4 regions of the Neptunicella sp. genome follow, and region 1 is predicted to be linked to each of the others. Evidence: predicted binding sites of a transcription regulator. Region 1 holds the regulator's gene; each other region holds the start of a gene.
The links. Region 1 encodes FliA, which starts transcription of late flagellar genes. Its sites were predicted from a motif close to CTAAAGNTNNNNNNNNNNNNGCCGATA; they were not measured.

Region 1 (3,182 bases):
AGAAAGTACCGGAAGATATTCGTAACGCAGAGGTAAAATATATGATTTCAACTGCGGCACGTATGTATAAAAAATATGGATTAACCCCTATGACCTCTCGTCATGTTGAACAAGCGTCAGTAGCCGTATGATAGAGGATCAAGCGAGTAGCTTAAGAAGTATGCAGCAATCCAGTTTGATTAAAGTAATTGCCGTAACAGGCGGTAAAGGAGGTGTAGGTAAAACCAACATCACCTTGAATACTGCTATTGCGATGGCCAAAATGGGCAAACGAGTCATGGTACTGGATGCCGACCTTGGTTTGGCTAATGTGGATGTCATGCTGGGGCTACGAGTTGAAAAAAACCTTTCTCATGTCTTATCCGGTGAATGTTTGCTCGAAGAGGTGTTAGTGGAAGGTCCGCATGGACTTAAAATCGCGCCAGCGACGTCGGGTAGTCAGTCGATGACCGAATTAACCCATATAGAACATGCCGGTCTTATTCGCGCATTTAGCGAAATTCAACAAGATATTGATGTGTTAATTGTCGATACTGCGGCGGGCATCTCTGATATGGTGTTGAGCTTTTCCAGAGCGGCACAAGATGTCATGGTGGTGGTTTGCGATGAACCAACGTCACTGACCGATGCTTACGCGTTAATTAAAATTTTAAATCGCGATCATGGCGTATTCCGCTTTAAAATTGTGGCTAACATGGTGCGTAATTTACGTGAAGGGCAGGAATTATTTGCCAAACTTTCCAAAGTCACCGGCCGTTTTTTAGATGTGGCACTGGAACTTGTCGCGACAGTCCCTCACGATGAAAATATTCGTAAAGCGGTGCGTAAGCAAAAGGCGATAGTTGATGCTTATCCTTCTTCACCGGCAGCGATCGCCATTAATAATTTAGCTAAACAAGCCTTAAATTGGCCTATTCCACGACAGCCAGGTGGTCATTTGGAGTTTTTCCTTGAACAACTGGTACGTCAACAAAACGTTCAATCAATGCAGGGCGAGGCGTGAATAGTAAAGCAACAGCCTATCAACAACATGATGATAAAACCAAACTGGTAGAGCAGCATGCTTCACTGGTAAAACGTATTGCACATCATTTGATGGTTCGGTTACCCGCGAGTGTATTAGTGGATGATCTGATTCAGGCTGGCATGATTGGTTTATTGGAAGCGGCCAAAAACTTTGATGGTAGCAAAGGCGCGAGTTTTGAAACCTATGCAGGTATTCGAATTCGTGGTTCAATGCTGGATGATATTCGCAAAGGTGACTGGACTCCCCGCTCAGTACATAAAAATAACCGTGCTATTTCAGAAGCGATTGCCCAAGTTGAAAAAGACACAGGGCGAGACGCCAGAGATTTAGAAGTAGCGGAGTATTTACAAGTGAGTATTGATGAATATCATCAAATGCTTAACGAAGTAAATGCGGGACGAATCATTGGTATAGAAGATTTAGGTGTTACTGAAGATGTTATTTCTAACGATAGAAATAACAGTATTGATGAACCTTTTGATGATGTTTTGCAAGGATCGTTTCAGAAGTCACTGGCACATGCTATTACCACTTTGCCAGAAAGAGAGGCGATAGTATTATCTCTTTACTATGATGAAGAGTTGAATCTGCGCGAAATCGGTGAAGTACTGGAGGTCAGTGAATCACGAGTGAGTCAAATTCATAGTCAGGCAATGCTGCGGTTGAAAAACCGAATGAAATCATGGCGAACAGCTTAATAATTTATAAATAATAATGGCAAGTTGATACCTCAACGGAGGCGGTTTTGAATAAAAATATGAAAATTCTGGTTGTTGATGACTTTTCAACAATGAGACGTATCATCAAAAATTTGTTAAAGGATCTTGGGTTTACCAGTGTGCAGGAAGCGGATGATGGAAGTACCGCCTTGCCGATGCTGCAACAAGGAGACTTTGATTTTGTGGTGACGGACTGGAATATGCCCGGAATGCAGGGAATTGATTTGCTAAGAGCGATCCGTTCCGATGACAATCTTAAGCATTTACCGGTACTGATGGTAACCGCAGAAGCGAAGAAAGAACAAATCGTTGCCGCTGCGCAAGCCGGTGTTAACGGTTATGTTGTGAAACCTTTCACTGCAGCGACGCTAAAAGAGAAACTCGATAAAATATTTGAACGTCTGGGTTAACCGGTGGCTTATCCTGCCAATTTAGGAGAAGCTGAATGGCTAATTTACAAAAAACGTCAATCTCGTTAGACGATGCGAGAAAACTGGTCAGCTTGTTAGAAGCCGGAGATCAGGACGGAGCAAATCAATTACTTGAAACTGTCAGTATTAATGGTTCAGTAGAGTTATTTTCTGAAGTCGGTAAATTGACCCGACAGCTACATGATTCACTTAATAATTTTCAACTTGAATCACGTATTGCCGATCTGGCCAATGAAGATATTCCAGATGCGCAATCGCGCTTAAACTACGTCATCGAAACGACTGAACAGGCAGCCAATCGCACCATGGATGCAGTGGATACCTGTATGCCAATTGCCGAACAAATCAACTCTGGTATTAAAAATATTATGCCCGAGTGGAAAAAATTGATGACCCGTCAGCTAGAATTAAATGAGTTTAAAACGCTGTGTTATGACTTGGACGGTTTCTTGGAACAGTCGTTGGCGGAATCAGATAAACTAAGTAATTTGTTGACTGAAGTCCTTATGGCACAGGGGTATCAGGATATTACCGGGCAAGTGATCCGCCGTGTAATGGAGCTGGTTAAAGAAGTCGAAGATAGTTTGGTACATATGCTAACCATGTTCAGTATGCCAGAAGCTATTGATACTTCAGCGAAAAAGGATAAAGAGTTAGCAAAAGATTCCGATAAGATGAAAGCGGAAGGGCCCATCATCGATGCTGAGAGTCGAGACGATGTTGTTTCAGGACAAGATGATGTGGATGACCTACTATCTAGCTTAGGCTTTTAAGAGGAATGATTCATGGGATTTGAAGTTGACGAGGAAATCCTCGAGGATTTTTTGGTTGAGGCGGGAGAAATTCTGGAACAGTTGCAAGAGCAGCTTGTTGAGTTGGAAAATGATCCTGATAATGCCGATTTGCTCAACGCTATTTTCCGTGGATTCCATACCGTTAAAGGTGGCGCTGGATTTTTGTCGTTAACGCCTTTAGTGGAAGCTTGTCATGGCGCTGAAAATGTCT
Region 2 (3,182 bases), on a different contig from region 1:
GATTTTTTATAGTCGGCGGCACGACACTGAATTTTATTCGGAAAAATATCGGCACGTATTGATACAGTGACAATGTCACCACTCAATTGTTCATTGATTAACTCAATACTGTCCACGTCACCATTGGCACGAATTTCAAAGCGATCATCCTGTAATAAACCATTAGCCATTTTTTGCACGCTGCGAACCGATGCGCCAGCGAATAACAGGGCTTGTTTAATCGCTTCCTGGGTGGCTTCCTGACGGGCTAACTGTGTATTGCCATTTACGATAATGGATTGCCCACTGGCTTCAAACCAAACAGCCTGACAGGGTAAACTGGTTATTATGCACAGTAGTAAAGATAGCCTGATTTTGTGAGTCATATTTTTGACAGTCATTCCTAACATGATACCTAATGTAGTTTGTGACACTGATTGGGGTAGTTATAAGCATTTTTCGTACCTTATTTGTATTATTAGCGGGAAATGTTTCACACACTGGATTAAACAGGTATGGATATTGCTTTATTATTTGGGTGAGTTGAATAATTCAAGCCAGAACATACACCACAGTTTGATGCTGGCATCGAGTACAAAAAGTCGATTTAAGGAATACAGATGAAGTCATTTAAGTTAGCTATTGCTGCAGTCGCACTGACGTTAGGTGGTTGTTCTACCTTTTTTGACAAGAATGTTGAATGGGAATACGTCCAGCCAGATAACTATCCGGTGATTCGCGCTGTAGGTTATGCTCCTATTTCCGCTCAACATGGTGAAAGTGTTTCTTTACGCACCATTCAGGCTATCAAGGCGTCTAAATTAGATGCTTACAGAGAGCTAACCGAACAGGTTTACGGTCAAAAAATTGAAGGTAATCAACAATTATCCAATTTAGTGTTATCTGATAACGGCTTAAAATCATCGATTCAGGGAGTGATCCGTGGCGCTCAAGTCGTTAAGGCTTACGCGGTGGATGAGGATACTTATGTGACTGAATTGGAGCTGGATTTTAAAAAGGTTTATGACATCTACCTGTCTACGGCTAGGCCGAAACGGATTAAAAAAGTCGACTATTATTAAATCTCAAATCTGGCAAAAAACCATATTGAACTTATGCCAACATGTTGCCTAAGCACTTACCCCTTTACCTTTTTTACCGCTGTGAGTCTGACCGGCTTTATCATAGGTCATTGACTCTTTAGCGCGTGATTCAACAATTACATTGCGTAAATGCGCTAATCTTAATTGGCCTTGTTCTACGGCTCGCTGGTTAATTTCGGTACGGTAGCGGCACTCGTTTAATAACTCGTCAATGATAGTGACAGCGGGTTGAATTTCGTCGTTAGAGGGTTGGTGTTGCTGATATAAATTAGCGATGGTTCGATCTTGTTCGGCAATGTCGTTAAGGAGTTGTTCTTTTTCTTCCAGTAGTTTCATTAGTGCATCAGGATTACGGGCACTTATCAGGCTTAATTCGGCTTCCAGCGTTAGTTTTAAGGTTTCCAGTTGCTGTTGTTGAGTAACAAATGCCTTATTAAGCCCGTCATTCATAAATTACTTGATACCGAAGAGTGCGGATTCAAACTTGGAGATATTCTCGGCTAGTTTTTCAGGATTAACCTTATAATCACCCGCTTGAATCGACTTTTTAAGACGATCAACTTTTTCCTGATTGACCGAAGGTGTATCACTGCCTTTTTTCTGCAATTGGGTAAGCTGTTGCGCAGACTGCGTGAGTGATACAGAATCACTTCTAGGTGCAACTGCTTGCTTGGCCTGTTGCGCATTAGCCTGTGCCGTAGACTGATTTTGCTGCTGTTGCAGCTTCTGACTATCTACATGTGGCTTAGGCACATTGTTGTTATTTACGTTCATTGACATTGTCTTAACCTGCTACTTAAAGGAAACCTCTATGAGCTTATCGGCTGTGAATTCAGATACTTTAACAAAATTTAACCACACTGTATAAATATATGAATTCAAAGTAAATCTTAATTAGTTTTAAGGCAGTATTATAGCATTAAAATTGTTCAATTTATAGCCTGACGATCACTTGGTTAATATTTTCCACCTGAGCATTAATTGTCCGCTTGGTACGATCATTTATTACCTGAATCTGCTCGCCAATATTGCCGTCTTGTTGGGCAACACCACTGGCTTTGACTTGAATGCCGGGACCTTGCGCAACAATAGTTATTTCATCGCCTTTACAGATAAAACAAAGTTGGTTCGGGGTGATGGGTTGCCCTGATGTCAGTCTGCGTTTTGAGCGAGCGCCAATAATATCATTCACATTAGCGAAGGTGCTACTACGTAATAAACTTTTATCCATTTGTACCATTTCAACATCATCAGAGCTGAGAATGGCTCCTGGTGACAGGGCATTCGTGGCAATTACCACCGGTTGGGTTTGGGATACCTTAACAATAAAATATAAAAACCAGTCTTGTTCGGCGCAGGCTACTTTTACGGTAATGTTGGCTTGCTGCAATGCATTGGGCGCCGCGGATACGGTGTAAGGTGCTGCGCATTCGGGGATTGTGATTCGTTCATCAATCGGCATGGCCGTGACGGAAATATGCTCATCATTGCCGTTGGATAATTGCTGCATCACATAATTTTCACCTAACTGCATAATTTTTTTATGTGGGTCAAAATCTTCTAAAGCTTGGCAATTAAGGCCGATAAACACTAATGTGAAGACGAATGTTTTTAGTAATCTTATGTTAATTAATATCTTTTTCATGCTCACTTTATTCACTTTGACTATGCTTAAACACTATTTCGTGTATCTTAGTGTCATAATTCGGACGAATTGACTGTATTAATTTGTATTAATATAACAAAGGCAATATTCATGCCTGACTTGATTGATAGTGGAGTAATTAATGGCCGGAGTTCTAGATTCAGTTAATCAGCGTACGCAACTCGTTGGTGCCAACCGATTAGAGTTATTGCTATTTAAGTTAAATGGCCGCCAACGTTTTGGCATTAATGTGTTTAAAGTCAGGGAAGTGTTGCAATGCCCACCTTTAACATCAATGCCAAAATTGAATCCTTTTGTGCGTGGAATCGCTCATATTCGCGGCCAAACTATATCCGTAATTGATTTAAGTATGGCCACTGGCGGTAAACAAATCGACCAGCTGGATAAGCGCTTTATCATTATTTCCGAATACAATCGTTCTATTCAGGGATTTT
Region 3 (3,182 bases), on a different contig from region 1:
AAGCCGGGGTAACTGCAATCCCCGTCTGAAGGGAGTATTTGCCTGATCTTGGCTTCAAATGTGCCCAAATCAAGGTTAATCAGCGCGGTTTTAGGACCCGACGGCTGCCATATTCGCCCAGCAAGTACCGCCTGTTGTTGATTGATTAACAACATCGCCGGCCCACCTAGATAAAAATCCAGATTATGCCAGCGCCATTGCTTATAGGGTGGTTTGGCGATACCTAATTGGGCACTACCGCTATCGGCATCGCGCCGAATAATCGCATAAGCGGTGCCATCAGGATTAAAACAAATATCGCTCTCGTTAGGATAGCCTAGCTTGTTCTTACGTTGGCTGAAGGCCTCAGGAAGGATTTTCTCGAAGGTTCTTAGGGGATTGCCAGCATACAGGGCTAAAGTCTGTTGGCGACGATTGTAGGCAAATCCAAGGGCTTTATCCCCGTACCAGCTTAAACGCCATAACCACCAATTTTTTTGACCTATGGGTTTGGCGCAGGACCAACTATTACCATCAGTGCTAAACCAGACATAAGGTTGTGAATACAGAAACTTGTGTTGCTGATCATAATGACGGCCATAGGCCAGTAAAATCAGTTTACCGTCTGCTGAGACCGACAGTTTAGGATCGCGCAAGTCACAGCCGGGCATTCGAATTTTAGTTTCAGCCTGTATTTCTCCCTGCCATCCTAGATGTAAGACAACAATATTTCCATCAGGGCTAATATGATCTTGAGCGGCTCTAAAACAGCAATAGAGTTGTTGTCGGTACACACATAAATCGGTAAAAGCATTATGACTGGCTTTGTTGTAGAGCATTTTTTGCCCATCATTGAACATTTTTTAACACCTGCATTTTTTAATTAAACCTATTGAATCTCAATCAGTTAGCAATTGCAAAGGCGGCAATTTATTTCCGCTTTTTTTGCCATGCGGCAAATAAATACTAAAGGAGTGCTAAATGGCGTCGATAAACTTTATCGAGAGAGCCAGTAACATTCATTTTGTAAAACAGGGTGAATGTACTTAAAAGTGTTTTAAACCTTTGATCACACCGATCGAATGCCAGTTACGACTGGACTGAGAGTGTAGGAGAAAATCATGTCAATGTTCGTCAATACAAACGTTTCTGCGTTAAATGCACAACGTCAATTATTCAATTCAGGTAATGCCTTAAGTACATCCTTTGAACGTTTGTCTTCAGGCTTTCGTATTAATCGTGCTGCTGATGATGCTGCAGGTTTGCAAATTACTGATCGTATGACTTCCCAGATTATGGGTCTTAATCAAGCGGTACGTAACGCTAATGATGCTATTTCATTAACGCAAACAGCTGAAGGATCAATGGGAGAGATCACCAGCTCATTACAACGTATTCGCCAGCTAGCTGTACAGTCACAGAACGGTATTAATACCTCTGCTGACCGTGTTGCTCTGCAAAAAGAAGTATCAGCCCTTAAAACTGAAATCAGCCGTATCAGCACTGATTCACAGTTTGGTGGACTGGATATTTTGAAAGGTAGCTTCTCAGCCGCCTTCCTGGTAGGTGCAAACAGCGGCCAGTCTATATCCGTTAACTTGTCACGTGCAGGGGGTTACGGTGCTTCAGGTTTATCCATTGGTGATTTAACTGTTGCTACTACTGCCGGGGCTTCTGCAGCGCTAACCAGTATCGATAATGCACTATCAACTATCGGTGCGGCACGAGCTGATTTAGGTGCATTGCAAAACCGTTTCCAATCGACTATCCGTAACTTGAGCAACATATCAGAGAATATGTCAGGCGCTCGTTCACGGATTCGTGATACCGATTTTGCCACCGAAACTGCTGAACTGACTCGTAACCAGATTATTCAGCAAGCCAGTATTACTGTGTTAAGCCAGGCTAACCAGCGTCCTCAATCTGCATTACAGCTATTAGGATAATATTCATTTTGACTTATTGAGCCAGGAGGTAGTGAGGTCAATTTAGTCAAATGAAAACCGTTTCGCTCATTTTCTCCTAACGATGGGCACCGTGCCGAAGCAATTTTGCTTCGGCTTTTTCGTTTTGTAACTATTTGATTTTTAAGGTTATTAAAAAATAGTTAATTATTTCTCTAAAGTAAAATTCATTACCTAACGATAAGTTGAGCAAAGGCACTGAGCAAAATAATAAAACCAATAGCCAGTTCTTTAAATATTCGGTTCATACAAAAAAAGCAATAGAACTGAATACCGCACAAACATAAAAACAAAAATAACAGTTTGGCGGATTATAAATTTTAAGTTAGGAGAGAAAAAATGAGCTTGTACGTCAACACTAATGTGTCGTCGTTGAATGCTCGACGTCAGCTGTTTACTTCAAGTAATAATCTGAATGTCGCATTCGAACGTTTATCATCAGGTTTCAGGATCAACAGTGCCAAAGATGATGCTGCTGGTTTACAAATATCGGATCGTATGACATCCCAAATATTGGGTCTTGATCAGGCGGTGCGTAATGCAAATGATGGTATTTCATTGGCTCAGACTGCCGAAGGCGCGATGCAGGAAATTACTACTGCACTACAGCGTATTCGCGTACTGGCTATTCAGTCCCAAAACGGGATTAACGCCTCATCAGATCGATTGGCACTACAAAAAGAAGTGTCAGCGTTGAAACAAGAAATTAGTCGGATCGCTACAACCACTCAGTTTGGAAGCGTGAATATTCTTGATGGCGTGTATTCGGCCGCATTCCTGGTAGGAGCCAACGCGGGACAATCTATTAGTGTGAATATCTCCAGACCAGGAGGTTTCGGTGCTGAAGGGCTGTTCAATGGTGTTAATTTATCGGTCGCGACGACCGATGGTGCCTCTGCGGCATTAACCTCAGTGATTCAGGCTATTTCCACTATTGATGGGGTTCGCGCCGATCTTGGTGCCATTCAGAATCGTTTTCAATCCACTATTCGTAATTTAAGCAGTATTTCCGAGAATATGTCGGCGGCAAGATCGCGTATACGTGACACTGATTTTGCCGAAGAAACGGCAGAATTGACCCGCTGGCAAATTATTCAGCAGGCCAGTATTACCGTACTGGGTCAGGCTAACCAAAGACCGCAGGCTGCATTGCAACTATTGCAGGGGTAAATGAAAAGAGAAGGGCTGGTTATTAACTAGTTATTGATTGCACATTGTGGGGACAAGCAGCAATCACAT
Region 4 (3,182 bases), on a different contig from region 1:
AAATAACCATGGCGCAACCAGGGAAGGCAAGTAACGCATTTTCCAGGGCACGCAGGGTTTCAACATCCAGATCGTTGGTTGGTTCATCGAGCAACAATACATTGCCGCCGGCTTTGAGTAATTTGGCCAGGTGAACCCGGTTACGTTCGCCACCAGAAAGATCTTTAATAAACTTTTGCTGATCGTTGCCACGAAAGTTAAAACGACTTAAATAGGCGCGACTATTTAATTCAGTATTGCCGATACGGATTAAATCGAGTCCGTCTGATACCTCTTGCCAGACAGTATTGTTTTCGTTCATATCATCACGGAATTGATCGACACTGGCTAATTGCACCGTATCCCCAATGATAATTTCACCACTATCCGGTTGTTCTATCTCTGATAACATTCTAAACAAGGTTGATTTACCTGCCCCGTTCGGGCCGATAATGCCGACTATGGCGCCTTTGGGCATGGCAAACGATAAGTCGTCAATCAGTAATCTGTCACCATAGGACTTACGCAAGTTTTTCACTTCAATTACTTGCTCGCCCAATCGTTCACCGACGGGTATGTAAAGCTCGTTGGTTTCGTTGCGGCGCTGGAAGTCATTGCTGTTGAGCTCTTCAAAGCGTGCCATACGGGCTTTGCTTTTAGCTTGACGGCCTTTAGGATTGCTGCGTACCCAATCTAACTCTTGTTGAATCGATTTTTGGCGGGCACTTTCGGTCCTTTCTTCTTGCTTTAAGCGCTGATCTTTTTGTTCTAGCCATGAAGAATAGTTACCTTCCCATGGAATTCCATGACCACGATCCAGTTCCAGGATCCAGCCCGCGACGTTGTCGAGGAAATATCTATCGTGGGTAATCGCTACTACGGTGCCTTCATAATCGTGTAAAAAGCGTTCCAACCAGGCAACTGATTCTGCATCTAAATGGTTGGTGGGTTCATCCAAAAGTAGCATGTCCGGTTTTTCCAATAATAACCGGCATAAAGCAACACGACGACGTTCTCCCCCTGATAAGGTGCTGACATCGGCATCCCACGGTGGTAAACGCAATGCATCAGCTGCACGCTCCAAGGCATTTTCCAGGTTGTGACCATCTTTGGCTTGAATGATCCCTTCCATTTCACCTTGTTCTTTTGCCAACGCGTCAAAATCAGCATCGGGTTCGGCATAAGCCGCATAAATTTCGTCTAAACGTTTTAAGGCATGGGCGACATCGGCTACCGCCATTTCAATATTGCCACGTACATCTTTATCGTGATCCAACTGAGGTTCTTGAGGTAAGTAACCAATTTTTAAACCGGGTTGGGCTCTTGCTTCACCTTCTATGTCGGTATCAATGCCTGCCATGATACGCAGTAACGTTGATTTACCTGAGCCATTTAGCCCCAAAACGCCAATTTTGGCACCTGGGAAAAAGCACAAGGAAATATCTTTTAGTATTTGAGTTTTAGGTGGAACAATTTTGCCCACTCGGGACATGGTATAGACGTACTGGGACATGTGCTTTGATCCTGTAAAAACGCTGATTGATATACGCGGATAGATTATGCAGCGAATTTTACCATCAGTATGGCCTGACAAAAAGCGATGAATTTATCTGTTAGGTAGGATGTTTCGTTCTAAAAAAATAATTAATTATTTTTTATTTATTTTTTTGTGTATGACCTAACCTTATGTTTTTAAAGTAATTATTATTTAAAATAAATTAAAAATAAAACTAAAGTCTTTAATGATACTGCCGATAACTATAGCTGAGGGAAATTCTATTTATAGGATTTTGGGGTTTTGGTAGAGGTACTAAAACCCGTTTTTGAGGCAACTCGCAAGAGTTGAAATTAGGCGAACAGTTCTGGGTATGAGGGTACTCAGAAATGTTTTCAGGAGGTAATAACTATGGGTTTATATGTTAATACAAATATATCTTCATTGAATGCACAGCGTCAGCTGTTTAATTCTGGACAAGCATTGTCGACGTCGTTTGAACGACTATCTTCAGGCTTTCGTATCAATCGGGCGGCAGATGATGCTGCTGGTTTGCAAATTTCCGATCGAATGACGTCACAAATTATGGGCTTGGATCAAGCAGCTCGTAATGCCAATGACGGTATCTCTGTGGTGCAAACCGCAGAAGGTGCGATGGGAGAAATTACCAGTTCGTTGCAACGTATTCGCCAATTGGCGGTACAGGCACAAAATGGTATTAATACCTCTGCGGATCGGACTGCTCTGCAAAAAGAAGTGTCTGCATTGAAAAGTGAAATCAGTCGAATTGGCCAAAATACCCAATTTGGTGGTGTTGATTTACTTAAAGGAACATTCTCTGCAGCATTTTTGGTTGGTGCCAATGCCGGACAAACCATTTCAGTCAATCTATCTCGTGCTGGTGGCTACGGTACATCAGGATTAAGTGTTGGTGATGTATCTGTTAAAACTGTGGCAGAAGCGTCGGCGGCCTTAACCAGTATCGATAATGCATTATCGACTATTGGTGGTGCTCGTGCTGATTTGGGGGCATTACAAAACCGTTTTGCTTCGACTATTCGTAACCTGAGTAACATTTCAGAGAATATTTCCGGTGCTCGTTCACGAATTCGTGATACGGATTTTGCCACCGAAACGGCTGAACTAACACGTAACCAGATTATCCAACAGGCCAGTATTTCAGTACTGAGTCAGGCTAATCAGCGACCACAAGCCGCGTTAACGTTGTTAGGTTAATACAAGGTGGGCTACTATAGTCACTAAAATGATGCGTGAATGAGATAGTTACATTTACTATTATTGACTATTAAGTAGCCGCGCTTTTTTGATTGTTATAAGAGGTGGAAGATGGATATTGATTTTTCACAAGTAGGGCAATCATTTGCTAACAGCAATATTGCCCAACAACTCAAACAACCGCCGGTTACATCGGAGCAGCAATCTGCTCAGGCAGAAAGCACGTCAACTCAACCTGCAATTGATAGTGAAAAAGGTAAAGTTGTCGAACAAACAGCCGATAAATCGTCAGTAAAGGAAGTTGAAACTGCTGTCGCTGAAGTGAATGATTTCGTTCAGTCGCAAAGCAGGCAGTTAAATTTTTCTATTGATGAAAAAAGTAACCGTTCGGTGGTTAAAGTAACAGATTCGGATACCGGCGATGTGATCCGCCAGTTACCGTCCGATGAAGTGCTGAAATTAGCAGCAAAAA

Region 2: a site for FliA is predicted at 1,901-1,927, ahead of flgM (flagellar biosynthesis anti-sigma factor FlgM). Genes of this name have one in related genera too.
Region 3: a site for FliA is predicted at 946-972, ahead of ACTD55_RS06360 (flagellin). Genes of this name have one in related genera too.
Region 4: a site for FliA is predicted at 1,710-1,736, ahead of ACTD55_RS13695 (flagellin). Genes of this name have one in related genera too.

The regions. Positions count from the first base shown of each region.
Region 1 is NZ_JBLWWF010000017.1:44,570-47,751, forward strand. It holds gene flhF (flagellar biosynthesis protein FlhF) at 1-131, shown strand, start outside; gene ACTD55_RS13975 (MinD/ParA family protein) at 128-1,003, shown strand; gene ACTD55_RS13980 (RNA polymerase sigma factor FliA) at 1,000-1,725, shown strand; gene cheY (chemotaxis response regulator CheY) at 1,773-2,156, shown strand; gene ACTD55_RS13990 (protein phosphatase CheZ) at 2,192-2,950, shown strand; gene ACTD55_RS13995 (chemotaxis protein CheA) at 2,963-3,182, shown strand, end outside.
Region 2 is NZ_JBLWWF010000006.1:84,510-87,691, reverse strand. It holds gene ACTD55_RS06455 (flagellar assembly protein T N-terminal domain-containing protein) at 1-380, opposite strand, end outside; gene ACTD55_RS06450 (LPP20 family lipoprotein) at 600-1,061, shown strand; gene flgN (flagellar export chaperone FlgN) at 1,110-1,532, opposite strand; gene flgM (flagellar biosynthesis anti-sigma factor FlgM) at 1,536-1,862, opposite strand; gene flgA (flagellar basal body P-ring formation chaperone FlgA) at 2,017-2,727, opposite strand; gene ACTD55_RS06430 (chemotaxis protein CheV) at 2,870-3,182, shown strand, end outside.
Region 3 is NZ_JBLWWF010000006.1:68,584-71,765, reverse strand. It holds gene ACTD55_RS06365 (hypothetical protein) at 1-839, opposite strand, end outside; gene ACTD55_RS06360 (flagellin) at 1,101-1,925, shown strand; gene ACTD55_RS06355 (flagellin) at 2,283-3,113, shown strand.
Region 4 is NZ_JBLWWF010000016.1:104,627-107,808, forward strand. It holds gene ettA (energy-dependent translational throttle protein EttA) at 1-1,492, opposite strand, end outside; gene ACTD55_RS13695 (flagellin) at 1,886-2,710, shown strand; gene ACTD55_RS13700 (flagellar protein FlaG) at 2,822-3,182, shown strand, end outside.